3 regions of the Streptomyces sp. NPDC090108 genome follow, and region 3 is predicted to be linked to each of the others. Evidence: riboswitches for the same ligand, from Rfam matches in the RefSeq annotation. Region 3 holds a riboswitch; each other region holds the start of a gene.
The links. Region 3 has a riboswitch for cobalamin ahead of ACIPRD_RS09915 ((2Fe-2S) ferredoxin domain-containing protein). Riboswitches for the same ligand answer to the same signal wherever they lie in the genome.

Region 1 (9,703 bases), on a different contig from region 3:
GCCTGGACCAGACCGTAGGCGCCGGACGAGCTGTTGGTGGCGGAGGGGTTCCAGCCACTCTCGTGCGAGACGATCTTGTTGAACGCGTTGTACTGAGCGGCGTCCGGGATCATCTTGTGCGCGATCGCCTGAGCGGAGGAGGACGAGCCGGTGGCGGCCTGAGCGGGCGCCGCGGAGATCGCCAGACCGGCAGCGGCGGCAGCCACGGCGGCGGAGGCGAGAGCCTTCTTCGGAGAAGCGATGCGGCGGATGAAAGAAACGGACACGAAAAAACCTTTGCGTTCGGAGACATGGATGCGCCGGTACGTCCGGGCCGCTCGTGCGGCCTGTGCATACGTCGGCGCCGCGGCCCGTGGGGGCTCGTGGCGCCTGGCGACTCATCCAGAGAAGCAGCCATCCGAGATGTCCGCAATGACCCCTTTTACTAGTTGTGGCCGGACTAGTGGCCCGTTCAACCTGTGTGACGTGGGTCTCTTTGTGCAGGTCAGAGGGGTAATAAAAAGGATGTAATGGACATTTTGGACTACGAGGGCGGATCGTAGGTGACGTGGGTCATGTGGGGTGCTTCACCGCTCGCCTGACGGCACGGATGCGGCCCCTCACGCTCCGGGTGCGTCGAATGTGACCGCGGTCTCGAACGCGGCCCGCCGGGTGGCCCGGCGCAGCGCGCGCAGCACCGCGGGGCCGAGGGCCAGGGTGAGGACGACCGTGCAGACGGCCCGGCCGAGGTCCCAGCCCATGGAGGTGGCCAGGCAGTAGGCGGCGAAACGGGCCAGGTTGGCGGGGACCGCCGCGTGCGGGTCGAAGGCGATGTTCGAGGCCAGGGTGCCCATGAAGGGCCAGCCGGCCAGGTTCATGATCGTGCCGTAGGCGAAGGCCGCCAGGAAGCCGTAGCCGGCCAGCAGCAGCAGTTCGCCCCGCCCGCGCAGCCGGGTCCGCCCCGGCAGCAGGCCCGCGCCCATGGTGAACCAGCCCATCGCCAGCATCTGGAACGGCATCCACGGTCCCACCCCGCCGGTCAGCAGCGCGGAGGCGAACATCGTCACCGAGCCGAGGACGAAGCCGAAGCCCGGCCCCAGCACCCGGCCGCTCAGCACCAGCAGGAAGAACATCGGCTCGATCCCGGCGGTGCCCGCGCCGATCGGGCGCAGCGCGGCCCCGGTCGCCGCCAGCACACCCAGCATGGCCACGGCCTTCGGGCCCAGCCCGGACTCGGAGATCGTCGCCGCCACGACCGCGACCAGCAGCACCAGCAGCCCGGCGAACAGCCAGGGCGCGTCCTCGGCGTGCGCGCTCAGCTGCGAGGCGGGCGGCGCGAGGAAGGGCCACCCGAACGCGACCACGCCGACGGCGCTGACCAGCGCGAGCGCGGCGAGGGAACGGGGGCCGAGCGGTACGGCGCGCACGGGCCGGCGCGGCGCGGGAGGGTGCGCGGCGGTCGTACCCGTTGCCGCCCCGGCGGGTGCCTCCGCGCGCGTGCCGGTGTTCGTGTCCGCGGTCATGCCAGCGCCTCCCGCACCTCGGTCACCGTCAGCCAGGGCTGCGGGGCCAGAATCTTGGTGACCTGCGGCGCGAAGGACGGCGAGGACACGACGATCTCGGCCGTCGGACCGTCCGCGATCACCTCGCCCTCGGCGAGCAGCACCACCCGGTGGGCGATCTCGGCGGCCAGCTCCACGTCATGGGTGGCCAGCACGATCGCGTGCCCCTTCCCGGCCAGCTCGCGCAGCACCCCGACCAGACGGGCCTTCGCCGCGTAGTCGAGACCGCGAGTCGGCTCGTCGAGCAGCAGCAGCGGAGGCCGCGCGGTCAGGACGACCGCCAGGGCGAGCGCCAGCCGCTGGCCCTCGGAGAGGTCGCGGGGATGCGTGCCGTCCGTGATGTCCGGCAGCAGCTCCGACACCAGGGCGCGGCAGGTGCCCGGCCCGGCCCCCGCGTCCCGGTCGGCGGCCGCGCACTCGGCGGCGACCGTGTCGGCGTACAGCAGATCGCGCGGCTCCTGCGGGACCAGTCCGACCCGGCGTACGAGTTCCCGGGGCGAGACGCGGTGCGGCACGGCCCCGCCGACCCGGACGGACCCGGCGGTCGGCACCACCAGGCCCACCAGCGACCCGAGCAGCGTGGACTTCCCGGCACCGTTGCGCCCCATCAGCGCGACGGTCTCACCGGGGGACACGGCCAGGTCGATGTGCCGCAGCGCGTCGACCCGCCCGCGCCGCACGGCCAGGGCGCGGACCTCGGCGACGTGGGGGGAGGGTGCGGCGCCGGGCACCTCGCCTCGCGCACCTCGCCGGAACAGACGGGCGAGGGGGGAGGGCGCGGGAGCGGTACGCGCCCCGGGGGCCGGATCCTTCTCCGAAGCCGAAGCCTTCTTCGGAGCCGGAGCCGGAGCCGGAGCCGGAGCCGGGGCCGGAGCCGAAGCCGAAGCCGGAGCCGGGGCCGGAGCCGGAGCCTTCTCCGGAGCCGAAGCAGGGGCCGAAGCAGGGGCCGGAGCCGGGGCCGGATCAGGGGAAGGGGAGGTGGGAGGAGCGGCCGTGCTGCCGGAGGCCGGGGTGGTACCGGCGGGCCGCGCCGCCAGCCGCTCCCGCAGCCCGCCCGCCCGGCGGCGCGCGTCCCGGACGGTCAGGGGGAGCGGGGACCAGCCGGCCAGCCGGCCCAGCTCCACCACCGGCGGGCACACCGGGGACACCGCCATCGCCTCGGACGGCGTGCCCAGCACCGGGGCGGCGCCGGGGGAGGGGAGCAGGACGACGCGGTCGGCGTACTGGATCACGCGCTCCAGCCGGTGCTCGGCGAGCAGCACCGTCGTACCGAGATCGTGGACCAGGCGCTGCAGTACGGCCAGCACCTCCTCCGCGGCGGCCGGGTCGAGTGCCGAGGTCGGCTCGTCCAGGACCAGGACCTGAGGGTGCGGGGTGAGGACCGAGCCGATCGCGACCCGCTGCCGCTGCCCGCCGGAGAGCGTGGCGATCGGGCGGTCGCGCAGACCGGCCAGGCCCAGCAGGTCGAGCGTCTCCTCCACGCGGCGCCGCATCACCGCGGGGGCGAGCCCCAGTGATTCCATGCCGTAGGCGAGTTCGTCCTCCACGGTGTCCGTCACGAAGTGCGCGAGCGGATCCTGGCCCACCGTGCCGACCACGTCGGCGAGTTCGCGCGGCTTGTGCGTGCGGGTGTCCCGGCCGGCGACGGTGACGCGGCCGCGCAGCGTGCCGCCGGTGAAGTGCGGGACCAGCCCGCTGACCGCGCCCAGCACGGTGGACTTGCCGACCCCGGACGGCCCGACGAGCAGCGCCAGTTCACCCTCGGGCACCTCGAAGTCCACGTCCCGGACGGCCGGTTCGGCCGCACCCTCGTAACGGACGCTGACCTCCTCGAAGCGGATCAAGACGGCTCCTCGGGGTTCGCGGGGTTCGCGGGGTTCTCGGGGCCCTCGGTGTCCTGGGGGACGGCGAAGGCGGGCAGCAGGGCGAGCAGCACGGACGCGGCCGGCCACAGCGGGAAGGCGGGGGCGGTCAGCGGCAGGACCCCGGGATGCAGCGCGTCCGCGTCACGGACCGAGGCCAGCGTGAGCAGCGCGGCCACCGCGGCACCCGAGCCCGCCACCAGCCAGGCCCGCAGCCCCCACGGGGCCGGCCGGTACCGGGTGCGCACCGAGCGGCGGCCGCCGAGCCGCAGCCCCGCGAGCGCGGCGGCGACCCCGCCGAGCAGCACGGGCAGCCCGTACGTGCCGCCCTCCGCGGTGAGCAGCCCGTACGTCCCCGCGCACACCCCGAGCAGTCCGCCGAGGGTGAGCGCGGTCGTCGTACGGCGCACGGAAGCGCCGACGTCGGCGGTACGGCCGTAGCCGCGGGCGTCCATCGCGGCGGCGAGCGCCACCGAGCGTTCCAGGGCGCCCTCCAGGACCGGCAGCCCGACCTGGAGCAGTCCCCGTACGCCCCGGTCCGGGCGCCCGCGCAGCCGGCGGGCGGCCCGCAGACGCTGGACGTCGGCGATGAGATACGGCGCGAAGGTGAGCGCGACGACCACGGCGACGCCCGCCTCGTAGAGGGCGCCGGGCAGGGACTTCAGCAGGCGGGCCGGGGAGGCGAGGGCGTTGGCGGCGCCGACACAGATGAGGAGGGCGGCCAGCTTGAGGCCGTTGTACGCGGAGAACAGCAGCGCCTCCGCGGTGACCTCGCCGCCCAGGCGGATGCCCTGCGCCCAGTGCGGCAGCGGGACCTCGGGGAGGGTGAGGAGGACGTGCGTGCCGGGGATCGGGGAGCCCAGGACCACCGTGAAGGCGATCCGGACGAGCAGTACGGCGAAGGCCAGCTTGGCGAAGGCGGCGTAGGAGCGCGCCCAGGGGGCGGTGGAACGGTGGGTGGCCACCACGTATCCGGCCGAGGCCATGAGCAGGCCGAGGAGGAGGGGGTTGGTGGTCCGGGTGGCGGCGGTGCCGAGACCGAGGGCCCACAGCCACCAGGCACCGGGATGAAGCTCCGCCCGGCGCCGGAGGGCGGGGCGCGGCGCGGGTATGTCCGCGCGACCGCGGCGCCGGGACCCGTTGCCCGAGCTCCCGGCGTGCTCGCGCGAGGCGGTTGTGGTCGCGCGGTCGAAGCGGTGCGGCACGTCCTTCGTGCCAGGTGCCTCACCCGGGCGAGTCGCCTCCCCCGGCCCGGGTGCCTCGCCCTGGCTCCCAACGCGCAGGCGCGGGGCCGCGGGTGGGACGGGGCCGGTGCTCCCGGCGGGCACCGGAGGCGCGGCGGATTCCGCCGTCGACCGGAACAGCCCCGCACCCGGGCTCGCACCCGCACCCGGGCTCGCACCCGCACCCGTGCTCCCACCCGCACCCGGGCGCAGGCGCAGGACCGTGGGCCGCCGGTGGGGTGCGCTCTCGCCGGCGCTAGGCATTCCGGCGCCGCCGGGCCTGCCACACCGCCGCTCCGGCCAGCACCGCGACGACGCCCACGCCGACCGGCAGGCCGAGGGAGGGCCCGCCGTCCGCGTCCTTCTCCCCAGGCTTCTCCGCCTGCTGAGCCTTCTTCTGCTCCTGCGCGCCGTTCTTGCCGGAGCCGTTCCCGGAGACCTGCTCGCCGCAGCCCTGGTGCGGATAGCCGGAGATGGCGCAGAGCAGGGCGTTGGTGTCGTAGCGCAGCGGCTTGGCGACCGTGGCCAGGGCAGCGGCCGTGCTCGCCCCGGGGGCGACACGGGCACAGGCCGTGCGCGCCCCGGGCGGCGTCTCGCCGGACGGGGCGTCCGCGGGGGTGCCGAAGTCGATGACCAGGGCGATCCGCTTCGTCCCCGGCTTCGCGGGCGTGCCCGCGCAGATGGTGCCGAAGTCCGCCGTGCCGCGCGGCCGGGTCGCGTCCGCGGAGTCCGCGCTGACCGCGAACCGGAAGCCCTGGACGGCGCCGTCGTCGGGACTGTCGGTCGACGGCCCCTGCGTGGCGTAGGTCCAGTGCCCGCCGGTCCGCTCCCAGAAGGACCAGTAGCGGTAGCCGGTGGCGTGCGCCTGGGCGGCGCCGGCCACGAGGGCGAACGCGGCGACCAGCAGGGTCGCGGCACGGCGGACGGCGGTCACGGCTGCCGCTTCTTGCGGCCGCTGAGCAGGAAGCCGATGCCGATGCCGAAGACCAGGCCGACGCCGACGATCCACCACACGCTCGTGCTGGAGGACTTCTTCGCGGACTTCTCCTCGTGGCCGCCGGCCTTCGCCGCCTTCTGCGGGGCCGGGCCCAGCTTGTCGAGCGCCTTCACGAGGTCGGTGCCGGCGAAGTCGCGCGGAGACTCGCCCAGCGCGTGGGAGCTGAGGATCAGCTGGGCGTAGGCGGCCGGGCCGCTCTGCGCCGCCCAGGCGGTCGCGTTCTTCTCCAGCCAGGCGTACGGCTTCCTGGCCTCCCCGGTCCGGCCGTCCGCGGCGAGCGCGACGACCGTGTCGGCGGTGTTGCCGAAGTCGGGCTGGTCGGTGGCGCCGGGCATGACCGACATCAGGTGGCCGCTCTTGGCGACGGCACCGGCCAGGTAGGCGGAGGCGTTGCCGGCCAGCAACTGCGCGGTCGGCTTGCCGGAGGCGCAGGCGGGAGCCTTGCCGTGGGCCTTGCCGGGCTCCACGACGAAGCCCTTGCCGAGGGCGCCGAGCACGCCGGCCGCGGTCGCGTCCGCGTTGGCGGCCAGCTTGCCCTTCTTGTCGGGCTGGTAGGCGAAGGAGCCGCCGCCGTCCGCGGAGCAGGGCAGCGCCAGGGAGGCCAGCGCGTCGAGCGGGGTCCTGCCCTGGGCGCGCAGACCGGCGGTGTCCTCACCGGCGGCGGCGAGCGCGCCGACGACCACCGAGGTGGAGTTGGTGTCGCTCGGGCCGCCCGCCATGTAGCCCCAGCCGCCGTCCTTGTCCTGGACCGACTTCAGCCAGGTGACGCTCTTGCGGACCGCGTCGTCGTGTCCGCCGACCGCCTTGAGGGCCTGTACGGCGGCGGCGGTGCTGTTGGTGTCCGGCTGGGCACCGGCCTTGCCGCCGCAGGCCTTGGCCGGGTCCGCGCGGAACGCGGCGAAGCCGCCGTCGGCGCACTGCTGCGCGGCCAGCCAGCTCACGGCCGAGGCCGCGGGGCGCTCGCCCGCGGTGTGCTGGGCGATCAGGGACAGCGACTGGCGCCACACACCGTCGTACGTCGGGTCGGTCTTGCCGAACAGCGCGGCCGGGACCGTCACCTTCGGGGGCGCGGACGGCGACGGGTCGGCGGCCATGGCGGGGGCGGCGGCGGCCAGCACGCCTAGGGCGGCGAGAGCCGCGGCACTGCGGCGGACGTTCATGGTCGGCGACTGCCTCTCCTGCGGGGAGCCGGGCAGCGCACGGGAGACCCGGGCGGCTCGACTCCGTATACCTCGACGGTGTCGTGCACGGCGGGCGCCGCACACACGAGCCGTTCAACGTCCTGTGCGAGGCATTCCGGCTCACCGCCCGGCAGGGAGGATCACGGTTGCGGGTCAGCGCCGGAATTGCACCGGCTTTCCCCCGTACGAGTGTGATGACGACCCGGCCACTTTACCGGCAGCCGACACGGGGCGGGGGAGTGGCCGTCGGCACAGGGCCTCGGTGACGGGGGTCACGCCGCAGGACGGCTCCCGGCCCGCCCTCGGGGCCCGTCGTCACTTCGCCGTATCGGCGTATGCGGTCAACTGCGAGATGTGGGCGGTGTCGGAGACGGCCTCGATGCGCATCTCGGGCGATCTGACGTCGACGTGGACCCCGTCGTCCCCCGAGAGGGAGATGCTTGCTGTCACTTCGCTGCCGAACCCTTCCAGCGTGACCGTGCGCAGACCGCTGAAGGAGATCTCGATCTGCACGGTGTTGAAACCCTGCGCGGTCCACTTGCGCGGTGGCATGGACGGGTAACGAGGAAGGTCGACGCGCATCCTCAGAACCGGCCCGTCCTCGTGCAGGGTCACCTCTCTCACCCGGACGTCCGAGAGAGCTGGCGGATCTCCTTGGTAGACCGCCGAAATCCCCTCCGGATTGTGCAGCAGTGAAATCCACGACATGGCGATCTTCTTTCTTTCCTTCTGCTTCAGTACTCGTAATGCTGGGCTGTTCCGGGGACTTTACCAGTTCGAGGGTTCTCGGACGGGCGGACATTGAAATGGCGCCCTTGGTTGCCGACGCCGCCTTCGCGGAAGTCGTGACCGTAGGAATGATCCTGGATGATTACCTTGCTGCCGTCGCTTCGCGTGTAAACGTATTCGCGTGTCATGACAGGTTTCCCTGAATCGTCCATGATCTGGTGGCCGGTTCGATCCGTCATCGGGACTCGATTGATTTCGTCGGGGTGTTGCGACACGGGGATGTCCAGGTCGCGTTTCGCCTCCCGGAAGGCGGAATTTCGACTGCTCGAATACTTGTGGGACGGAGGCTCGGTGCAGGGGGAAAGGCCGAGGGGGTCAGTCCAAGTATGCGGATTGTCGACGTAGCCCGCCGGATTCGGCGCGGGAACGAGACCGAGAGGGTCGTCGGTGAGGTACCGGGCCGTCTCGGGATCGTAATGGCGAAAATAGTTGTAGTGCAGCCCCGTTTCGGGGTCGTAATACTGACCTGGGAAGCGCAGAGGTGTGTAGGCGGTGCTCCGGGTCGCCCACGCCGTCGTCCCCCACAGGGTGCTGCGGGTTCGCCAGGCGATCTCGCCCTGCTCGTCGAGGAGTTCCGAGGGAGTTCCCACGAGATCGGTGACGATGGCGAAGAAGCGTGAGTCGATCTCGTCCTGAGGAGCGCCGGCAGGGGTGATGCGTTCCGTCTGGGCCACAGGGCGTCGGCCTTGGTGGTCCCAGGTGAGAGTGACGGGACCTGCCAGCTCTGCCGAGATCGTCGTCTGTTCGCAGAGGTCGGTGCCGTCCCAGGTGAAGTCGACCCGCTCCACGACGGTCTCGCCGTCGGCCGCGAGGCGGAGTTTCGCCGTGCGGCGGCCCAGAGGGTCGTAGGTGTAGCGCCAGCGGGTGCCGTCGGGCGTCACCACTGACATCAGGCGGTCCTCGGTACCCCACTCGTAACGCCAGGTGTCCGGTTTGCGGGACAGACGAGGCTTCTGGCGGAGAGTGATGCGGCCGAGGGCGTCGTGTTCGTACCGGACCTCTCCGGCCCGGATGATGCGAGTGCCGGCGTAGTCGCGGCTGCCGACCGCTTCCTGACCCGGGTGACCGGCCGGCCACACCGCCTGGGTCTGGTTTCCCGCCTTGTCGTAGGCGTAGGCCTCGGTCCAGTCGGCCGCGTGCACGGCCGTGACCCGTCCCGTGGCGTCCAGATCGAACCGACGGACACCGGAGAGGTGGTCGTCGATGCCGATCACGTTGCCGTCGGCGCGGTAGGTGTAGGACCGCTGCTGGACGGTGTGACCCCCGGCCCCGGTCACCGACTGGGTCGTCAGGCGCCCCATGGAGTCGAAGGTGTGCTCCAAGGCGACGGTTCCGCCGACGCGTCGGCTTTGTTCGCGGCCTGTCTCGTCGTAGGCGAAGTCGATGGTGCGGCCCGAGGCGACCATGCTGGTGCGCCGCCCGGCGGCGTCGTACGACCAGATGGTGGTGGCACCGGTGGGGGTCGTGCGGCCGGTGCGGCGGCCCAGCGCGTCGTAGGTGTACGTCTGGGTGCGACCGTCGACCGTTTCCGAGCGCAGGTGGCCGTGACGGTCGCGCAGGAGGGTGAGGGTGGAACCGTCGGGTCCGGTCGCGCGGGCCAGTTGGCCGGTCAGGTCGTAGGCGTAGGTGGTGACCTGTCCGGCCGCGTCCTTGCGGATCGTCCGGCCCAGTTCGTCACGTTCGAAGAGGGTCGTTTCCCCGACTGCGTTGGTACGACCGGTCTGGCGTCCGGCCGCGTCGTAGGTGTAGGTCAGGCTGTGGTGGTCGAAGTCCGTTTCCGTGACCAGACGTCCGTCCGCGTCGTACTCGTAGCTCCACTTCAGACCTAGGGGGTTGGTCACCTCCGTCAGCCGCAGCTCGGTGTCGTGGGCGAACTCGTAGCGCACGCCGTCCGGGCCGGTGCGGGCGGCGAGCAGGTCGAAGTGGGTGTATTCGAGACGGGAGACGCCACCGAGCTGGTCGGTGTACGTCGTGCAGTTGCCCTCGCCGTCGTGCGTCCAGACCTCGGTCGTGCCATCGGGGGCCGTGCGCCGGGCCAGATGACCCTCGACTGTCCATTCCGAACGCGTGGTCGCGCCGGCCGGGTCGGTGACCGTGACCGGGCGGCCGA
Region 2 (9,703 bases), on a different contig from region 3:
CTGGAGCTCGTCGTCGAACAGGTCCGGCTCCTCCTTGCGGACGGTGTCGACCACGTCGAAGGCGAAGGACATGTGCATGGTCTCGTCACGGAACACCCAGTTGGTGCCCGTGGCGAGGCCGTGCAGCAGACCCCGGCTGCGGAACCAGTAGACGTACGCGAAGGCGCCGTAGAAGAACAGGCCCTCGATGCACGCGGCGAAGCAGATCAGGTTCAGCAGGAAGCGGCGCCGGTCGGCCCTGGACTCCAGCTGGTCCAGCTTCTCGACCTCGTTGATCCACTTGAAGCAGAACGCGGCCTTCTCCCGGATGGAGGGGATGTTCTCCACCGCGTCGAACGCGGCCGCGCGGTCCTCCGGATCGGGCAGGTAGGTGTCCAGCAGCGTCAGATAGAACTGGACGTGCACGGCCTCCTCGAACAGCTGCCGGCTCAGGTAGAGCCGCGCCTCGGGGGAGTTGATGTGCTTGTACAGCGTCAGCACCAGGTTGTTCGCGACGATCGAGTCGCCCGTCGCGAAGAAGGCCACCAGGCGGCCGATCAGGTGCTGCTCCTCCGGGGACAGCTTCGCGAGGTCGGCCACGTCCGAGTGGAGGTCGACCTCCTCCACGGTCCAGGTGTTCTTGATGGCGTCCCGGTAGCGCTCGTAGAAGTCCGGGTAGCGCATGGGGCGCAGGGTCAGTTCGAAGCCCGGGTCGAGCAGGTTGGTGTTACGGGTACTCATTACTGGCAGGCCTCGCAGGACTCGGGGTTCTCAAGGGAGCAGGCGACGGCGTCGGGGTCGGCGGTCTGCTGGACGGGGATGGTGGCCTGCGCCTGGGCGGCACGGGCGATACGGGTCGCCGGACGCGAGCGCAGGTAGTAGGTCGTCTTCAGGCCCTGCTTCCAGGCGTACGCGTACATCGAGGAGAGCTTGCCGATGGTCGGCGTCTCCAGGAAGAGGTTCAGCGACTGCGCCTGGTCCAGGAACGGGGTGCGGGCCGCCGCCATGTCGATCAGTCCGCGCTGCGGGATCTCCCACGCCGTGCGGTACAGACGCCGTACGTCCTCGGGGATCCAGACGAAGTCCTGCACCGAGCCGCTCGCGTCGCGCAGCGCCTCACGGGTGCGCGCGTCCCACACGCCCATCTCCTTCAGCTCGCGCACCAGGTAGGAGTTGACCTGGAGGAACTCACCGGAGAGGGTCTCGCGCTTGAACAGGTTGGAGACCTGCGGCTCGATGCACTCGTACACGCCCGCGATGGAGGCGATGGTGGCCGTCGGGGCGATGGCGAGCAGCAGGGAGTTGCGCATGCCGACCTCGGCGATCCGCGCCCGCAGGGCCTCCCAGCGCTCGGGCCAGTTGAGCTCCACGTCGAAGTGGTCGGGGTGCAGCACGCCCCGGGCCGTACGGGTCTTCTCCCAGGCCGGCAGCGGACCGCTGCGCTCGGCCAGGTCGGTGGAGGCCTCGTAGGCGGCCAGCATGATGCGCTCGGCGATCCGCGAGGACAGGGCCTTCGCCTCGGGCGAGTCGAAGGGCAGGCGCAGCTGGAAGAAGACGTCCTGCAGACCCATGGCGCCGAGGCCGACCGGACGCCACCTGGCGTTGGAGCGGCCCGCCTGCTCGGTCGGGTAGAAGTTGATGTCCACGACGCGGTCGAGGAAGGTCACGGCGGTGCGGACCGTCTCGTCCAGCCGCTTCCAGTCGATGTCGCCGTCGGCGACGAAGGCGCCCAGGTTCACCGAGCCGAGGTTGCACACCGCCGTCTCGCCGTCGTCGGTGACCTCCAGGATCTCCGTGCAGAGGTTGGAGGAGTGCACGACGTTGCCCGGCTCGGCCGTCTGGTTGGCCGTGCGGTTGGCGGCGTCCTTGAAGGTCATCCAGCCGTTGCCGGTCTGCGCGAGGGTGCGCATCATGCGGCCGTACAGCTCGCGGGCCGGCATGGTCTTCCTCGCGAGCCCGGCGGCCTCCGCCTCGCGGTACGCGGCGTCGAACTCCGCGCCCCACAGGTCGACCAGACCGGGCACGTCCGCCGGGGAGAACAGCGACCACTCGGCGTCGGCGTTGACCCGGCGCATGAACTCGTCCGGGATCCAGTGCGCGAGGTTCAGGTTGTGCGTACGGCGCGCGTCCTCACCGGTGTTGTCGCGCAGCTCCAGGAACTCCTCGATGTCGGAGTGCCAGGTCTCCAGGTACACCGCGGCGGCGCCCTTGCGGCGGCCGCCCTGGTTCACCGCGGCGACCGAGGCGTCGAGGGTCTTCAGGAACGGCACGATGCCGTTGGAGTGCCCGTTGGTGCCGCGGATCAGCGAACCGCGCGAGCGGATGCGGGAGTACGACAGACCGATGCCGCCGGCGTGCTTGGAGAGGCGGGCCACCTGGTGGTAGCGGTCGTAGATCGAGTCCAGCTCGTCCAGCGGGGAGTCGAGCAGGTAGCAGGACGACATCTGGGGGTGCCGGGTGCCGGAGTTGAAGAGCGTGGGCGAGGACGGGAGGTAGTCCAGGCGGCTCATCAGGCCGTAGAGCGCGGCCACTTCGTCGACCGAGCGGGCGCTGTCGTCCTCGGCGAGGCCGCTCGCCACGCGCAGCATGAAGTGCTGGGGCGTCTCGATCACGTGCCGGGTGATCGGGTGGCGCAGCAGGTAGCGGCTGTGCAGCGTGCGCAGGCCGAAGTAGCCGAAGCGGTCGTCGGCCTCGGTGTCGATGAGCGCGTTCAGCCGGTCGGCGTGCAGCCGCACGAACTCGGCGGTGCGGTCGGCGACCAGGCCCTCGCGGTGCCCGACGGCGACGGACTCGGTGAAGGAGGTCACTCCCTGCGAGGCGGCCTCGGCCCGGACGGAGAGCGTGAGCAGACGGGCGGCGAGCTGCGAGTACGCGGGGTCCTCGGAGATCAGGCCGGCGGCCGCCTCCGTGGCCAGTTCGCGCAGTTCCGCCTCGTCGGCGCGGGCCGAACGGCCGCGCAGCGCGGCCGCGGCGACCCTGCCGGGGTCCGCGTCGGGGAGGTCGGCGGTCAGCTCGGTCAGGGTCCGCAGCAGCGCGGCACCAGGACCGTCGGTCTCCACCTGGGCCTCGGTCGCCGGGGTGGCTGAAGCCGGATCGGCAGGCGCGATGGTCACGTGGGGGCTCTCCCTCGCTCGGCACGGGGGCCCGGCGGAGGGCAGCGGCAGCACGAGCGCACACGGCGTCGCGTCCACCGGCCCACTCCGCGAGGCCCGGACGTCTTGGGGCACCCGGACCGGACGGCCGGGCGCGGCTGCCGGCAGGTCCTCGGACTGACCGAGCACGCTCCGCCCCGAAGGGACGGACGCGTACAAGTACACCGTTGCGGGACAGTTCCGGATTCGCACCGGATTCCCCTGCGGCGACAGCGATGATGAGCATACATCTAGTGCCGGGCTGCGATGGCACCACCAGATGTTGTGTCTGCTGTGTGTCGTGACGGATTCAGAGCGTCATTGCGCACGGCAGCGGGCCGCCGTGGGAGATGCTCCACGACGGCCCGCTGAGGGCTGTTCACGACCGGCCGCCCACCCGTCCGGGGTGCTGTTCGGGGGGCCGTTTCCGAGGCCGTCCCGGGCCGCTTCCGGGGCCTTCGCGGGCCCCGCCGGACTAGTGGGCGCTCCCCGCCGTGGCGGGCGGAAGCTCCGCCTGGACGCCCGGGTCGCCGCGGTCCGCCGTGTAGTCCTCCGGGCTGGTCTCGTCGATGCCCTCGGGGGCCTTCAGCGCCTTCAGCGCGAAGGTGAGGACCACGGTGACCACGACGTTCAGGACGAACGCCGTGAGGCCGATGTAGCCGATCTCACCGATGCCCGGGATCTCCTTGGCCGAGCCGCCGAAGTGCGCCTGGGTCGGGGAGGCCACGCCGTACGCCGCGGCCGTGCCGTAGATCATGCCGACCGCCCAGCCGGCCAGCAGCGCCCAGCGGTGGAACCAGCGGGTGAACAGGCCGCCGACCAGGGCCGGGAAGGTCTGCAGGATCCAGATGCCGCCCAGCAGCTGGAAGTTGATGGCGACCGTCTTGTCCATGGTCAGGACGAAGACCAGCGCGCCCACCTTCACCAGCAGCGAGACCAGCTTGGAGACCTTGGTCTCCTGCTCGGGCGTGGCGTCCGGCTTGATGAAGTCCTTGTAGATGTTGCGGGTGAACAGGTTCGCCGCCGCGATCGACATGATCGCCGCCGGCACCAGCGCGCCGATGCCGATCGCCGCGAAGGCCACGCCCGCGAACCAGGACGGGAACATGTCCTCGAACAGCTGCGGGATCGCCAGCTGCCCGTTGGTCACCTTCACGCCGGCCGCGATCGCCATGAAGCCCAGCAGGGCCAGCAGGCCGAGCATGAGGGAGTACAGCGGCAGGATCGTGGTGTTGCGGCGGATCACGTCACGGCTCCTGGACGACAGGGTCGCGGTGATCGAGTGCGGGTACATGAAGAGCGCGAGCGCCGAGCCGAGCGCCAGGGTGGCGTACGTCCACTGGCCCGCCTCCGCCGGGACGAGGGCGCCGCGCGGCTTTCCGGTGGCCGGATTCACCTGCGAGAACGCCTTGTCGGCCTGGGCGAAGATGTCGTGGAAGCCGCCCAGCTTGATCGGGATGTAGATGATCGCCACCGCGATGACGAGGTAGATCAGGCCGTCCTTGACGAACGCGATCAGCGCGGGCGCGCGCAGGCCCGAGGAGTAGGTGTACGCCGCCAGCACGCCGAAGGCGATGAGCAGCGGGAGGTCCTTCACGAACCAGTTGGTGTTCTCCCCGCCGCCGACGCCCATCACGTCCAGCACCGCCTGGATGCCGACGAGCTGGAGCGCGATGTACGGCATGGTCGCGAGGATGCCGGTGACCGCGACGGCCAGCGACAGGCTCTTGGAGCCGAAGCGGCCGCGCACGAAGTCCGAGGTCGTCACGTATCCGTGGCGGTGCGAGACCGACCACAGCCGGGGCAGGAAGGTGAAGATCAGCGGGTAGACGAGGATCGTGTACGGCACCGCGAAGAAACCGGCCGCGCCCGCCGCGTAGATCGCCGCGGGCACCGCGACGAAGGTGTACGCCGTGTACAGGTCGCCGCCGAGCAGGAACCAGGTGACCCAGGTCCCGAACGACCGTCCGCCCAGGCCCCATTCGTCCAGCGACTGCTCGTTGTCGGCCTTGCGCCAGCGCGCCGCCAGGAAGCCCATGACCGTGACGGCCAGGAAGAAGAAGACGAAGACGCCGAGCGCGACGCCGTTGACACCGTCCTTCACTGCGCCGCACCCCCCTTCGCGGCGGCGCGGGCGCGCTGCTCACGCTGCCACAGCTGGTACGCCGTCATGGTGAGAGCGGTCGAGATCAGCACCCAGAGCATCTGGTACCAGTAGAAGAACGGGATCCCGATGAACGCCGGGTCCGTCTTGGCGAACGAGCCGACCCACAGCATCGCCACGAACGGCGCGACGAGACACAGGGCGATGACGATGCGCACCGGTGTCACCACCGGTGGTCTGACTTCCTCGGGTGCTTCTGACATGCGGCGCTCCGTCCCCTCGCTGATCACACGCGTAATGGGCACGCAATCTAGGTGACGGTGTCACCGCAGCGGAAGACCTCGTCCGGATATCGGTATGTCGATCTGGAGCGAGAGATGTGGAGACTCCGGGACCCGGGCCGGCGAACCGGCCGGGGCCGCGGGCGGAGCCGTCAGTCCAGCGGCCGCTTCAGCCGCGCGACGAACTTGTACCGGTCGCCCCGGTAGACCGAGCGCACCCACTCCACCGGCCGGCCCTCGCGGTCCACGGAGTGCCGGGACAGCAGCAGCATCGGCAGGCCGACGTCGGTGCCGAGCAGGCTCGCCTCGCGCGGGGTGGCCAGGGAGGTCTCGATGGTCTCCTCGGCCTCGGCGAGATGGACGTCGTAGACCTCGGCGAGCGCGGTGTACAGGGAGGTGTACTTGACGAGCGACCGGCGCAGCGCGGGGAAGCGCTTCGCCGAGAGGTGGGTGGTCTCGATGGCCATCGGCTCGCCGTTGGCCATGCGCAGCCGCTCGATGCGCAGCACGCGTCCGCCGGCGGTGATGTCGAGCAGTCCGGCGAGCCGTTCGTCGGCGGTGACATAGCCGATGTCGAGCAGCTGCGAGGTCGGCTCCAGGCCCTGGGCGCGCATGTCCTCGGTGTAGGAGGTCAGTTGCAGCGCCTGGGAGACCTTGGGCTTGGCGACGAAGGTCCCCTTGCCCTGGATGCGTTCGAGCCGGCCCTCGACGACGAGTTCCTGGAGGGCCTGGCGGACGGTGGTGCGTGAGGTGTCGAACTCGGCCGCCAGCGTGCGCTCGGGCGGCACCGGCGTGCCCGGCGCCTGTGTCTCCGTCATCTCGAGCAGATGCTTCTTCAGACGGTAGTACTTGGGCACGCGCGCCGTACGGACGGTCGCGCCGGCCTCGTTCTCCCCGCTGCTGACGTCGGTGCTCATGCTCTGCCTTCCCGGCTCCGGATGCCGAAAGCGACCGACGTCCCGTCGGTCACGGGTCACATCGTGGCACGGCCGCGTGCGCGGGGGTCCACCCGCACGTTCCGTGATCTCCCCCTGTATACCCCCGCACTTTCAGTTGGTCTAGTCCATCGCGGGCCGGGGTGCGATTGGTCTACCGGAACTGGGCAGTCCGATGTGTCGCATGCGTTATGAAAGATCCCTGCATATCTCGTTCGGGTCACGGACGCTCCGTGCCTGCTTGAACACCCTTGACAGGCCTATTGGTCTGGGCCAAGCTCCCCGTGCTGGTCTACACCATTGGTCCAGGTCCCGGCCCCATGGGCGGTACGTGCCACGACGGTCGCCGCGGGGAGCCAGGGGGGTTCGTGGGCATCCCTGAGGAGGGTGGCGTGAAGCGCAGGCTGATAGCCGCGATCGGTATCGCGGGCATGGTCGTCTCCGTAGCGGCGTGCGGCAGTGACAGCAAGGACGGCAAGGCCCAGGGGGCGGACGCCAAGGAGCTGACCGTCTGGCTCACCGTCGACGCCCAGAACAACTGGCCCGACCTGGTGAAGGCCGCCGACGCCGCCGTGCAGAAGAAGCACCCCGGCCTGAAGGTCAAGCACGAGTACTACGGCTGGCCGGACAAGAACACCAAGCTGGACGCCGTCCTCGCCACCGACAAGGCCCCCGACGTCGTCGAGATGGGCAACTCCGAGATGCTGGGCTACATGGTCAAGGGCGCCTTCGCCCCCGTCGACCCGGCGCAGTTCAGCAACTCCGGCACCTGGCTGGACGGCCTCAAGACCTCGGTGACGTACGAGGGCAAGACCTACGGCGTGCCGTACTACGCCGGCGGCCGCGTCGCCAACTGGCGCAAGGACATCGCCGCTTCGGCCGGCATCAAGGCCACGCCGAAGACCTACGCCGAACTGACCTCCGACCTGGACAGGATCCAGAAGAAGGAGGGCGGCAAGTTCAGCGCCTGGTACCAGCCCACCCGTGACTGGTACGCGGGCATGTCCTTCGTCTACGACGCGGGCGGCGCCATCGCCAAGGAGGAGGGTGGCCGGTGGAAGGCCGACCTCTCCTCGCCCGAGTCCCTCAAGGGCCTCACGGAGTTCAAGAACGTCGTCGGCAAGTACATGCACGGCGACCGGACCAAGGACGAGTCGGACCGCTACATCGTCTACGGCCAGGGCAAGTCCGCCATGATCTTCGCCGCCGCCTGGGAGGGCGCGACCGCCGCCGACCCGAAGAACGACAAGACCGGCAAGCTCAAGGACAACCTCGAGAACTTCGTCATGCCCGGTCCGTCCGGCAAGAACATGCCGGTCTTCCTCGGCGGCTCCGACCTCGCCGTGCCCGTGAAGTCCAAGGCCCAGGCGCTCGCCGCCGAGTGGATCAACGCCTTCACCGGCCCCTCCGGCCAGAAGGGCCTGATGGCCAAGGGCAACCTGCCCAACAACAAGACCGACCTCGCCACCCTCAAGAACGACCCGGCGACCGCCGTCCCGGCCACCGCCGCCGAGTCCAGCTGGTTCGTCCCCATGGCCCCCGGCTGGGGCCAGGTCGAGAAGGCGCAGGTGCTGCAGACCATGCTGCAGAACATCGGCACCGGCAAGAAGTCCGTCGAGGCCGCCGCGAAGGAAGCGGACGCCGCGATCGACAAGGTCATCAACAACAAGTGACCCGGAGCGGGGCCCCGTCCGCCGACGGGGCCCCGCTTCTCGTACGACTCCAGGGACCGCTGAGGAGCGCGCGATGAGTGCCGCAGACACGACCACCCCCGCCAAGGTGCCGCCACCGCGGCAGGCGTCCCCACCGGACCTCCCGGAGCGGCCACGGGGCTCGCGGCGGGCGGGCACCGCGGCCGCCCCCTGGCTGCTGCTCGCCCCCTGTCTGCTGGTCCTCGGCCTGGTCATGGGCTATCCGCTGGTCCGGCTGGTCACCCTCTCCTTCCAGAAGTTCGGCCAGTCCCAGCTGTGGGGCTTCCAGCCCGCCGAGTGGACCGGCCTCGACAACTTCCGCCAGGTGCTGGGCGACGGCGAGTTCTGGCAGGTCGTCCTGCGCACGGTCGTCTTCGCGGCCGGCTCCGTCGTCCTCACCATGGTCCTCGGCATGCTCGTCGCCCTGCTGCTCCAGCGCGTCTCCGGCTGGGTGCGGACCCTCGTCAACATCGCGCTGGTGGCGAGCTGGGGCATGCCCGTCATCGTCGCCACCACCGTCTTCAAGTGGCTCTTCGACGCCGACTACGGCGTCCTCAACGCCCTCGCGAGCAAGCTGCCCGGGGTCGACATGGTCGGCCACAACTGGTTCGCGAGCGGCCCCGAGGGGCTCGCCGTGATCATGCTGCTGGTGGTCTGGGGCGCGGTCCCCTTCGTGGTCATCACGCTCGGCGCGGGCCTCACCCAGGTCCCCAAGGAGCTGGAGGAGGCCGCCCGGCTGGACGGCGCGGGCGGCTGGGGCGTCTTCCGGTACGTCACCCTGCCCATCCTGCGCCCGATCGTCGTGATGCTCACGACCCTGTCGGTCATCTGGGACATGGGCGTCTTCCCGCAGGTCTTCGTCATGCGCGGCGGCCACCCCGAGCCCGAGTTCCAGCTGCTCACCACCTACTCCTACGACCGCGCCTTCGTGGTCAACGACTACGCGCAGGGCTCCGCGATCGCCCTCGTCACCGTCCTGCTGCTGCTCGCCGTCGTCGCCGTCTACATGCGCCAGATGCTCAAGATCGGAGAGGTCGAGTGACCAGCATGAGCGGTACGCGCTCCGCCCCCCGCCGGACGTCCCGGCTCGGCTGGAACCTGCTCGGACTCCTCGTCCTCGCCGGTGTCGGCTTCCCCGTCTACTGGATGCTCGACACGGCCGTGAAGCCGGCCAAGGACGCCATCGACCCCGACCCCAGCCTGCTGCCCACGGGGTTCACCCTCGACAACTTCCGCCGCGCGCTCGACATCGCCGACTTCTGGGGCCCGGTCGGCCGCAGCCTCGTCGTGTCGCTGTCCGTCGTGATCGTCGGCATCGCCGTCGGGATGCTGGCCGCGCTCGCCATCTCCCGGTTCGCCTTCCGCGGCCGCAAGGCCGTGATCGTCGCGATCCTCGCGGTCCAGATGGTCCCGCTCATCGCCATGATCATCCCGGTCTTCCTGCTCCTCAACGACCTGGGCCAGTACGACAAGCTCTCCGGCCTGGTCATCACCTACCTGACCTTCATCCTGCCCTTCACGGTGTGGACCCTGCGCGGCTTCATCGTCGGCATCCCGCGCGAACTGGAGGAGGCCGCGATGG
Region 3 (9,703 bases):
GGGGACATCACCAGCCGGGTGTCCTCGTGACTGCGCAGTCTGTGGCCGACCACGGCGCGCGCCCGGTCCAGGCCGGCAGCGACCTGTTCCGGCCGGATCACGCCGCTGAACGCGCCGACGCCGGGGACGAGGGACAGGCCCGCCATCCCGATCTGCGCGGTGAGGGCACTGGCTCGGGTCGGCTCCAGAGCGGTCCCAGGGCCGTCACCATCCGGCAGGAGTCCCGCCATGGCAGCCTCGGCCTCGTGGTACTTCTGCCGGTAATGGCCGAGCTGCTTGTCGAACGCTCTCAGCGGGCAGCCCTGTCGCGCCAACCGAGAGCTGATCGCCTCCATCGCCTCGACCGCGCTGACCGCCTCCTCCCCCACGACCGCGGTGACCGCGCCCGCCTCCCGGGCCACCGCCTCCCATCTGCGGATCAGGGTCGACTTGCCCACGCCGGCGAGACCGTGCACATGAAAGAGAAACTGATACGCCTCACTGCTCGGGTCCCGGGCGAGGTTCTCCCGGAACACCGCCAGTTCGTGCAGCCGCCCGACGAACCCCCTGCTTCGCCGTCGACGGATGAGTTCCTGCCGCGACACCGGCTCCTGCCCCATGCCAGCCTCCCCCGAGAGCGGACCTACAGAGTGTCGCAGTGAGAGCAGACCCGCCAGGGCACTCCCGTCCCACCGTTCTTCGTCTGCCCATGCCGGCCAGGTCCCGTGCGGCACGGCCCTGAAGGCGCCACGGGTGCGTCGGTCGGTCAGTTCAGCAGGGCAGCCGTGAATGTCCGCCGGTGATCAACCAGCCATGTCCGCATGCGGTCCCAGCGGTCCCATCCGCCACGCTCGGCCAAGGCTTCGAGATAGACGGGGTCTCCGCCGGCGACGCGGCGGGCGACGAAGGCCCGGCAGACATCCGTGGCCTGTTCGATGACGCCGGGCAACTCGGTGCGGTCCTCGGCCGAGAGACCGTAACCGTCGGCAAGAATCCGCAGGCGCGCGGCCGCATCCAGTCCGCGGGGGTAGAGAGCGGCCGCGGACCTGGGATCGAGCATGGGCACCCAGTAGCGCGCGGTCATGGCCACGTCCCAGACGGCACGGCCCGGGGCCGCGAAATCGAAATCGATCAGGGCTGCGGCGCGACCGTCGCGGAAGACCACGTTGTCCGGGCACACGTCGTTGTGGCACATCATCGTTCCCCCCTGCGGGTCGGCGAGGTCGGGAAGCCACTCGGCACGGGTGTCGGTCGCGACGGCCGCGCTGGTGTCATGCAGACGTCGCAGCAGGCTCCCCACGGATGCGAGGGCAGAACTCGTCATCGCCCAGTCCGGGAACGGTGGCAGAGCGACGTCCCCAGGGATGAAGGTCAGCTGCTCACGTCCGTCCGCGGTGAGGCCGAGAGGGGTCGGCGCCGCGTCGAAGCCGTGCTCTTTCAGCGCCCGGAGATGTACGTGCAGGGCGCGCGCGTTGCGTGGTGCCGGTCGCTCCACCACATCCCCTCGGCGGAAGACCGCCCCCGCGTTCATCATCCCGCCGGGCAGCGCCTCGTCTTCAGCCGTCATGAGGAGCACGCTATCGCCGGACCGGGTCCGCGCGGGCCGGGCTGCCCGTCGGCGCGGGCCCGTCCGGCCGGCCCATCGCCGAGCGGTCGACGCCGCCCCACCGGCGGAGGCCGCCGGGCGGGAGCGACCGCGTCGGCCTCAGGCGCCGTTCGGGGCCGGTGTGCCTCGGCGTGGGGGTGTGACGGCGTAGAGGGCGAGGATCTCGGGGAGGGCGGCGACGCCCGGGCCGCCCTCGTGGACCCAGTCGATGACGTCCTGGGTGGCCTCCGGGTCGTTGACCAGTCCCAGCCAGACCGGCCGGCCACCGGCGGCACGGCCGGCCGAGGAGGGCTGTACGACGATGACGTTGGCCTGGTCGCACGCGTCCAGGCATGCGGAGACGCGGACCGGTGTCTCGGCGCGCAGGCGTGCGGTCTGCGCCGCGTGGTCGACGCCGGTCACCTTGGCGGTGCCGCAGCAGCAGTCCCGGCACACGACGACCCGGCACGGCACCTGACCGACGCCCCGTGCGGCCACCGCGCCCGCCCCCGCTTCCGCCGAGGCGGTTCCGGTTGCCGGCGGGGCTTCCCACCGGGTTTCCGACGGGGTCTCCCACAGAGTTTCCGCCGTTGTGTCCGGCGCTGTTCCGATCGGCGACTCGGGCATGCCCGAACCATCCCTCCCCCGGGGAGATCCGCCCCGGTGTCCGTCGAGGAGGCGACCGCGTGAGTCTCCTGGCTCTCGGGTCGTCGCTCGCCCCGGCCTTCCCGCCCTGTCCGGGCAGTGGCCTGTCGGGACTCGCTCACCGATCACAGTGGCGGGACCGCGCCGGATTCTCACCGGCTTCCTCGGACCGCCGTCGCCCTGTCACGGGTCATCATGTCACCGGCCAGGAGCCCAGGTGAAGGTGACCTGACGTACAGCCAGGGCGCACTGTGCCAGCGGGTCAGGCCGGTCCAACCGGTCTGGCGGGCCCGGCGGGCCTGACGGGCCTGACGGGGCCGACGGGGCCGACGGGGCCGACAGTGCTGACTGGGCTCACGGGGCTCACAGGGCCTGCGACCAGGTCACCGGCCGGACACGGCGCCGGCCGGACCGCAGGTGCGGTCCGGCCGGCGGCGGTGTGCGGGGTGCGCCGCCTCCGGACCCGCCAGGGCGCCCGGGGAGGCGGCGGACGCACATCGACAGGTCAGCGGGACGTCAGCGCCAGGGAACTCGTCGCCAGGGAGCAGGCGAGCACGACGGAGGCGCAGGCCGCGTGGCGCTTGAGGAGCGTGCGCCGCAGGTCGGCGTAGCGGGCCTCGTACTCCCCACGCAGCCGCTTGGCCCGGTCCGCGGTGGCCTGGAGTGCCTGCCGGGTCAGGCCCATGCGCTGTTCCGTGTAGTGGCGGGTGAGGTCCTCCGCCTGCCCGGTGGTGAGCCAGGACAGGCGGGCGCAGAGAGCCGCCGCCTCGCGCTCGGCCTGCTCCCGCTCGGCGTGCAGGAGCAGATAGCCCTCGACCTCGTTCGCGACCGAGGGGGTAGGCCGCGCCGACGGGGAGCCGGGAAGGTTCGAGGAGAAGCCGAGGCGGTCGGAAGGCGGCCCGGAGCGCTCCGGCACGGGGCCGGAAGAGTTCGACTGCGGCCCGGAGCGGCCGGGTACGGGACCGGAGCGGTCCGGTACGGGGCCGGAAGGGTCCGGCAGGGGGCCGGAGCGGTCCGGCGGGGTCAAGGCCGGCCGCCTTCCGTCTCGATGACGTGCCGGGTGCCGCTGTGCGCCTCCTGTTCGAGGCGGGCGACCTCCGGGTGGTGCAGGTCGAACGCCGGGGATTCGCTGCGGATCCGCGGCAGGGTGAGGAAGTTGTGCCGCGGCGGCGGGCAGGAGGTCGCCCATTCCAGCGAGCGGCCGTAGCCCCACGGGTCGTCGACGCCGACCGGCTTGCCGTACTTGGCCGTGCGCCACACGTTGTAGAGGAACGGCAGGATCGACAGGCCCAGCAGGAAGGAGCTGATCGACGAGATCGTGTTCAGGGTGGTGAAGCCGTCGGAGGCGAGGTAGTCGGCGTAGCGGCGCGGCATGCCCTCGGCGCCCAGCCAGTGCTGGACCAAGAAGGTGCCGTGGAAGCCGATGAACAGGGTCCAGAACGTGATCTTGCCGAGGCGCTCGTCCAGCATCTTGCCGGTGAACTTCGGCCACCAGAAGTGGAATCCGGCGAACATCGCGAAGACGACCGTGCCGAAGACCACGTAGTGGAAGTGGGCCACCACGAAGTACGAGTCGGAGACGTGGAAGTCCATGGGCGGCGACGCGAGGATGACGCCGGTCAGACCGCCGAAGAGGAACGTGACGAGGAAGCCCGTCGTCCACAGCATCGGGGTCTCGAACGACACCGAGCCCTTCCACATACTGCCGATCCAGTTGAAGAACTTCACACCCGTCGGAACGGCGATGAGGAACGTCATGAACGAGAAGAACGGCAGCAGCACACCGCCGGTGACGTACATGTGGTGGGCCCACACCGTCACGGACAGACCGGCGATGGCGATGGTCGCGGCGACCAGGCCCATGTAACCGAAGATCGGCTTGCGGGCGAAGACCGGGATGATCTCGGTGACGATGCCGAAGAACGGGATCGCGATGATGTACACCTCCGGATGGCCGAAGAACCAGAAGAGGTGTTGCCAGAGCAGTGCTCCGCCGTTGGCCGCGTCGAAGACGTGGGCGCCGAACTTGCGGTCCGCCTCCAGGGCGAGGAGGGCGGCCGCGAGGACCGGGAAGGCGAGCAGGACCAGGACACCGGTCAGCAGCACGTTCCACACGAAGATCGGCATGCGGAACATCGTCATGCCAGGGGCGCGCATGCAGATGATGGTGGTGATGAAGTTGACCGCGCCGAGGATGGTGCCGAAACCGGAGAAGGCAAGGCCCATGATCCACAGGTCGCCGCCGAGGCCGGGCGACCGCACGGCGTCGGTGAGCGGCGAGTAGGCGAACCAGCCGAAGTCGGCCGCGCCCTGCGGGGTGAGGAACCCGCTGAGCGCGATGGCCGAGCCGAACAGGTAGAGCCAGTAGGCGAACATGTTCAGCCGCGGGAACGCCACGTCGGGCGCGCCGATCTGCAGCGGCATGATCCAGTTCGCGAAACCGGCGAACAGCGGCGTCGCGAACATCAGCAGCATGACGGTGCCGTGCATCGTGAACGCCTGGTTGAACTGCTCGTTGGAGATGATCTGCAGGCCCGGGCGCGCCAGCTCGGCACGCATGAGCAGCGCCATCACGCCGCCGATCAGGAACAGTACGAACGACGTCGCCAGATACAGCGTCCCGATCGTCTTGTGGTCGGTGGTGGTCATCCACTTCACCACGACATTGCCGGGCTGCTTGCGCCTGACCGGCAGCTCGTTCTCGTACGAGTCCTCAGCTGCCGCGGCATCCTGGGGTTCGTTGAGGATGCTCACAGATCCGTTGTCTCCTGCTGCTCACGATGCGCCGACTTGAGTCACGCCATCCTGGCTGCCGACGGGCGTCAACCGCCTCCTCGGGCACTCGACATACCGCCGACCGTGTGACCGTCACACACGAATGGCGCAACGGCGGGCATGTCGTGCGGTTCCCGCCCGGACGGCGGCGGGGTGCGGGAGCGTGCGCGCCGGGCTTCGAGGTCATGCTGCGCACCGGACCGCGGGAGCACGCGCGACGGAGGTGCTCAGGAGCCGCGCTCAGATCGAGGGACCTCGGTACGGCGGGTCCGCCAGGGCCGCGGCGCCGGGCAGCGGACCGTCGCCCGGCCCCTCCTGGTCGGAGTAGCGCTGTTCCCGCCAGGGGTCGCCGATGTTGTGGTAGCCGCGTTCCTCCCAGAAGCCGCGCCGGTCCTCGGTGAGGTACTCGATGCCGCGCAGCCACTTGGGCCCCTTGTAGCCGAAGAGGTGGGGGACGACGAGGCGCAGCGGGAAGCCGTGTTCGGCGGTGAGGGGTTCGCCGTTGTGGTGGGTGGCCAGGAGGGTTTCCGGGGTGTCGAAGTCGGCCAGGCGCAGGTTGGCCGTGTAGCCGTACTCCGCCCAGGCCATGACGTGCGTGACGCCGGGCGCGGGCGGGACGAGTTCGAGGAGGGTACGGGCGGGGACGCCGTACCACTCGTGGTCCGTGGAGGTGGGACCCGTGGCGCAGTGCAGGTCGGCGACGACCGTGGTGTGGGGCAGCGCCGTCAGCTCGTCGAAGACCCATTGGCGTTCGGCACCGCCCGCGGTGGCGCCGAAGACGCGCAGGTTCCACCGCTCGGGCCGGAAGCGGGGCACGGAGCCGTAGTGCGAGACGGGCCATCCGTGGACGTGGTGCTGTCCGGGCGGGATGCGGTGCGGTATGCCGGCGGTGCTCTCGGCCGCGCCTTGCCGGTTGCCTGCCAAGGGGGTCCCCTCTCCGCGAGACGTCAACGGCACAGCTGCCCCTTCTTTTGCAGCCTAAGTGCTCGCGGGCGGGACCGCCGAGGCCGGGGACCCATCTGGTGCACGGGAACGGCGGGCAGTACGGCGGGCAGTACGGCGCGCAGCCGGACTCCCGGTCACGGGCCCCGCCGCCGCCGCGGTTCCCCGGCGTCGGCACTGCCGGGTCACGGGCCCGCTGCCCGAGCGGTTACCGGCTCCGACGCCGCCTGGGTCACGGGCCCCGCCACCCAGGCGGTCTCCCGGCTGCGACGCCGCCGGATCGGCGTCGGTGCCCGCACCCCGGCGGAGACGGCCCGGCCGTCCGTGCCGAGGTGCGGCCGCGCTGGACGGCCGTGCCGCGTGCGTCCTGCGCGGCGGAGACGGCCGGTCAGCGCCGGAGCGAGCACCCGGCCGTCACGCGATCGCCAGGGCCACCTCGGTCGACTTGATCAGCGCGACGACCGGCGAGCCCGCCACCAGACCGAGATCGGTGACCGCGTCCCTGGTGATCGCCGCCGTGAGCTCTCCCCCGTCGACGTGGACCTTCACCGCGGCCATCGCCCCGCCCTCGGCGACGTCGCTGACCGTGCCGGGGATCTGGTTGCGGATCGACACCCCCTGCACATGGCCGGTGGCGAGGGCGACCTCGGTGGCCTTCATCATGGCGCGGACCGGGGACCCTTCGGCGAGTCCGAGGTCCTTCACCGCGTCCAGCGTGATCGCGGCGGTGAGGTCCTGGCCGCCTTCGAGGCGCACTTTGACGGTCGCCATGGCCTCGCCCGCGGCGATGTCGGTGACGGTGCCGGGGATCTGGTTGCGGATGCTCAAGCTCATGGTGTTCCTCCTTGCGAAAAGGGGACTGCGGGCCTGACTTTCGGATCTCCGTCGTACGGGTTCAAGTTAGCCGCGCGGACGGTGCCCGTTGCGGAGTCCGTCGCATCCGCCACCTGCGAAGTCGTGCCGCCCTCGTAAACCAGAGGCGCCCCGGGTCGAGCGGCTCCGGCCGCCCGGCGCGGCCACCTCCGGTCGCGGAATCGCATATGCGAGACGAGGGCGGATATACAATCGCAGATGCGATCTATGATTGCCCCGTGTCCCTGTATTTGCGTTCAGCGCCATCTGCCGGGTGCGGGCGCGGCGGAGGTGGTGGCCCGTGATCCAGATCGTGGAACACGCACAGCGGCGGGAGCCGTACGCCCTCGGCGCCGCTCTCGAGGCGGCCGGACTGCCGGTACGGGTGTGCCGTACCTGGGCGGGCGACGAGGTGCCGGACACCGCGGACGGCATGGTGGCGCTGGTCGTCCTGGGCGGCCCGATGTCGGCCGGTGAGGACTTCCCCGGCCGCGACACGGAGCTGGCGCTGCTGCGCGCGGTGCTGGAGGCCGAGGTGCCGGTGCTCGGGGTGTGTCTGGGCGCGGATCTGCTGGCGGTCGCGGCGGGCGGCGTCGCCCCGCCCCGCGCCGGTGCGCGGCCCGGCCGGAACGGCGCACGGCCCGGCAGGAACGGCACGGAAGCCGAGGCTGCCGGCGTACGAAGCGAAGGGAGCGGCGTCCGGGACGGCGGCGAAGCAGTCGGGACCGGCTGGGGCGGCGGCGAAGCGAGCTGCACCCGGGACGGCGGCGAAGCCGTCGGGACCGGCTGGGGCGATGTGCGGATGACCGCCGCCGGCCCCGCCGACCCGCTGTTCGCGGCCCTCCCCGCACAGCTGCGGGTGCCTCACCGGCACCGCGGCCGGGTGGACCTCCCGGCGGGTGCGACAGCGCTCGCGTCGTGCGACCACGGTCCGGTGCAGGCGTTCCGGATCGGCGGCTCGGCCTGGGGGCTGCGGTTCGATCTGGAGGTCGGCGACACGGGCGCCGAAGCCGTTCCCGGCACCTCCCCGGAAGCCGTCGCGGCCGCGGCCGCCTCCGCGGGGTCCGCTCCCGCGGGATCCGCCGCCACGGGGTCCGCCGCCACGGAGCTCGCCGCCCTCGCCAGACACCGCGACGACGTCTTCGGACGCTTCGCCGCCTTCGTCGCGGCGCGGGCCGAACAGACCGCCACCCGCGCCTTCTTCACCCGGCGGGCGGCCACCTGGGACGCCCGGTTCGCGGACGACGGCCCCCGGTACGCGGCGGCGGCCCGGCGGATGGGGCTGCTCCCCGGCCGGCGCGTGGTGGATCTGGGCTGCGGAACCGGCCGGGTGCTGCCCGCGCTTCGCGCACAGGTCGGCGACGAGGGCGTCGTCCTCGGGCTCGACCTGACGCCCGCGATGCTCACGGCGGCGGTACGCGAAGGGCGGGAGCGGGACGGCCACCTGCTCCTGGCCGACGCGTGCCGGCTGCCGCTGCCCGACGGGGCGGTGGACGGGGTCTTCAGCGCGGGCCTGCTCAACCATGTGCCCGACCCGGCGGCGGCGCTGCGCGAATGGGCCCGGGTGACCGCCCACGACGGGGTCCTGCTGCTCTTCCACCCCTCCGGGCGCGCCGAGCGGGCCGCCCGCCACGGCCGCGACGACCTCGACCCGGACGACCCGTTGGCCGAGGAGAACCTGCGCCCCGCGCTGCGCGCGGCCGGCTGGCACCTGGTCCTGTGCGAGGACGCCCCGCACCACCTCCTGGCACGGGCGGTCCGCGCCGGGCCGGCGCCGGTGCCGGTGTCCGGGGTCAGGCGCGGGCGAAGTCGCGGGGGTGGAACTCCCCCTTCTTCAGGTGGTTCTCGATGTCTTCCAGGCTGTGCCCGGTGAGTTCGGGCATGCGGCGCCACACGAACAGCCACGCCGCGACGTTGAACAGCCCGTAGATCCAGAACACCTGGCCCACGCCGAAGGCGCCGATCATCGTCAGCAGCGTCAGGGTGATGAGCAGGTTGGTGCTCCACAGCGTGGCGGACTGCACGCTGGTGGCGGCGGCGCGCACCGTCAGCGGATAGATCTCGGACCCGGTGAGCCAGCCCATCAGTTGCAGTCCGCCCGCGTTGAAGAACATGAAGGTGACGAGGCAGGCGACGATGGCGGGCACGAAGGCGCGTGAGGAGTGGCCGGTGACGAAGAAGGCCCCCAGCACGAACAGGCTGACGGCCGCGCCGGGCACCATGACCAGGGTGAGCCGGCGGCGCCCGACCTTGTCCACGATCCAGAGGCCGACCACCATCATCACCAGGTAGGTCACGCCCAGCGCCACGCTGATGCGCAGCGCGTCGGCCGTGGGGAAGCCGTTGTCGGTCAGGATCGTCGGGGCGTAGTAGATGATCATCTCGATGCCGGAGAGCTGGGTGAAGACGGCGATGCCGCAGCCGACCACCAGCGCCGGCCGGATCCACGGCTGCCGCAGACCCCGCCATCCCCGGTCCCGCTCCCCGACCCGCCGCTGCTGTCCCGCCAGGGCCACGATCTCCTCCATCTCGGAGAAGACGTCGTAACCGTCGGGCCGTACGTCCGCGAGCACCCGCTCGGCCTCGTCCCTGCGGCCCTGCTCGACCAGCCAGCGCGGACTCTCGGGCAGTCGCAGCTGTCCGAGCAACATGATCAGGGCGGGTACGGCGGCCGCGCCGATCGCGACCCGCCAGGACACCGCCTCGCTCGCGCCCACGATCGTCGCGATCACGATACCGACGCCGATCGCGAGCTGGAAGCAGAGCACGAGCCGCCCGCGGATGGCCCTCGGGGCCAGCTCGGCCACGTACATGGGCACGGTCTGGGTGGCGCCGCCGACCGCGAAGCCGAGCAGTACGCGGGCCAGCGCCAGGGTGACGGCGGTGGGCGCGAACGAACAGGTCAGGCTGCCCGCGATGAACACG

Region 1: it holds a riboswitch for cobalamin, as region 3 does, so the genes downstream of both, ACIPRD_RS19560 (prenyltransferase/squalene oxidase repeat-containing protein) here and ACIPRD_RS09915 ((2Fe-2S) ferredoxin domain-containing protein) in region 3, are expected to answer to the same signal.
Region 2: it holds a riboswitch for cobalamin, as region 3 does, so the genes downstream of both, ACIPRD_RS02230 (ribonucleoside-diphosphate reductase subunit alpha) here and ACIPRD_RS09915 ((2Fe-2S) ferredoxin domain-containing protein) in region 3, are expected to answer to the same signal.

Annotation. Positions count from the first base shown of each region.
Region 1 is NZ_JBIVDQ010000005.1:279,957-289,659, forward strand. Features, by position in the region: gene ACIPRD_RS19535 (transglycosylase SLT domain-containing protein) at 1-266, opposite strand, end outside; gene ACIPRD_RS19540 (ECF transporter S component) at 600-1,502, opposite strand; gene ACIPRD_RS19545 (ABC transporter ATP-binding protein) at 1,499-3,385, opposite strand; gene ACIPRD_RS19550 (CbiQ family ECF transporter T component) at 3,382-4,455, opposite strand; gene ACIPRD_RS19555 (SCO2322 family protein) at 4,883-5,560, opposite strand; gene ACIPRD_RS19560 (prenyltransferase/squalene oxidase repeat-containing protein) at 5,557-6,783, opposite strand; cobalamin riboswitch at 6,896-7,025, opposite strand; gene ACIPRD_RS19565 (Imm50 family immunity protein) at 7,120-7,512, opposite strand; gene ACIPRD_RS19570 (putative T7SS-secreted protein) at 7,539-9,703, opposite strand, start outside.
Region 2 is NZ_JBIVDQ010000001.1:514,967-524,669, reverse strand. Features, by position in the region: gene ACIPRD_RS02235 (ribonucleotide-diphosphate reductase subunit beta) at 1-720, opposite strand, end outside; gene ACIPRD_RS02230 (ribonucleoside-diphosphate reductase subunit alpha) at 720-3,092, opposite strand; cobalamin riboswitch at 3,217-3,403, opposite strand; gene mctP (monocarboxylate uptake permease MctP) at 3,586-5,214, opposite strand; gene ACIPRD_RS02220 (DUF3311 domain-containing protein) at 5,211-5,477, opposite strand; gene ACIPRD_RS02215 (GntR family transcriptional regulator) at 5,648-6,412, opposite strand; gene ACIPRD_RS02210 (extracellular solute-binding protein) at 6,823-8,103, shown strand; gene ACIPRD_RS02205 (sugar ABC transporter permease) at 8,177-9,163, shown strand; gene ACIPRD_RS02200 (carbohydrate ABC transporter permease) at 9,169-9,703, shown strand, end outside.
Region 3 is NZ_JBIVDQ010000002.1:1,100,711-1,110,413, reverse strand. Features, by position in the region: gene ACIPRD_RS09925 (tetratricopeptide repeat protein) at 1-599, opposite strand, end outside; gene ACIPRD_RS09920 (aminoglycoside phosphotransferase family protein) at 746-1,546, opposite strand; gene ACIPRD_RS09915 ((2Fe-2S) ferredoxin domain-containing protein) at 1,685-2,062, opposite strand; cobalamin riboswitch at 2,253-2,375, opposite strand; gene ACIPRD_RS09910 (hypothetical protein) at 2,715-3,125, opposite strand; gene ctaD (cytochrome c oxidase subunit I) at 3,233-4,963, opposite strand; gene ACIPRD_RS09900 (sulfite oxidase-like oxidoreductase) at 5,225-5,908, opposite strand; gene ACIPRD_RS09895 (molybdopterin-binding protein) at 6,341-6,760, opposite strand; gene ACIPRD_RS09890 (methyltransferase domain-containing protein) at 7,080-8,651, shown strand; gene ACIPRD_RS09885 (sugar porter family MFS transporter) at 8,572-9,703, opposite strand, start outside.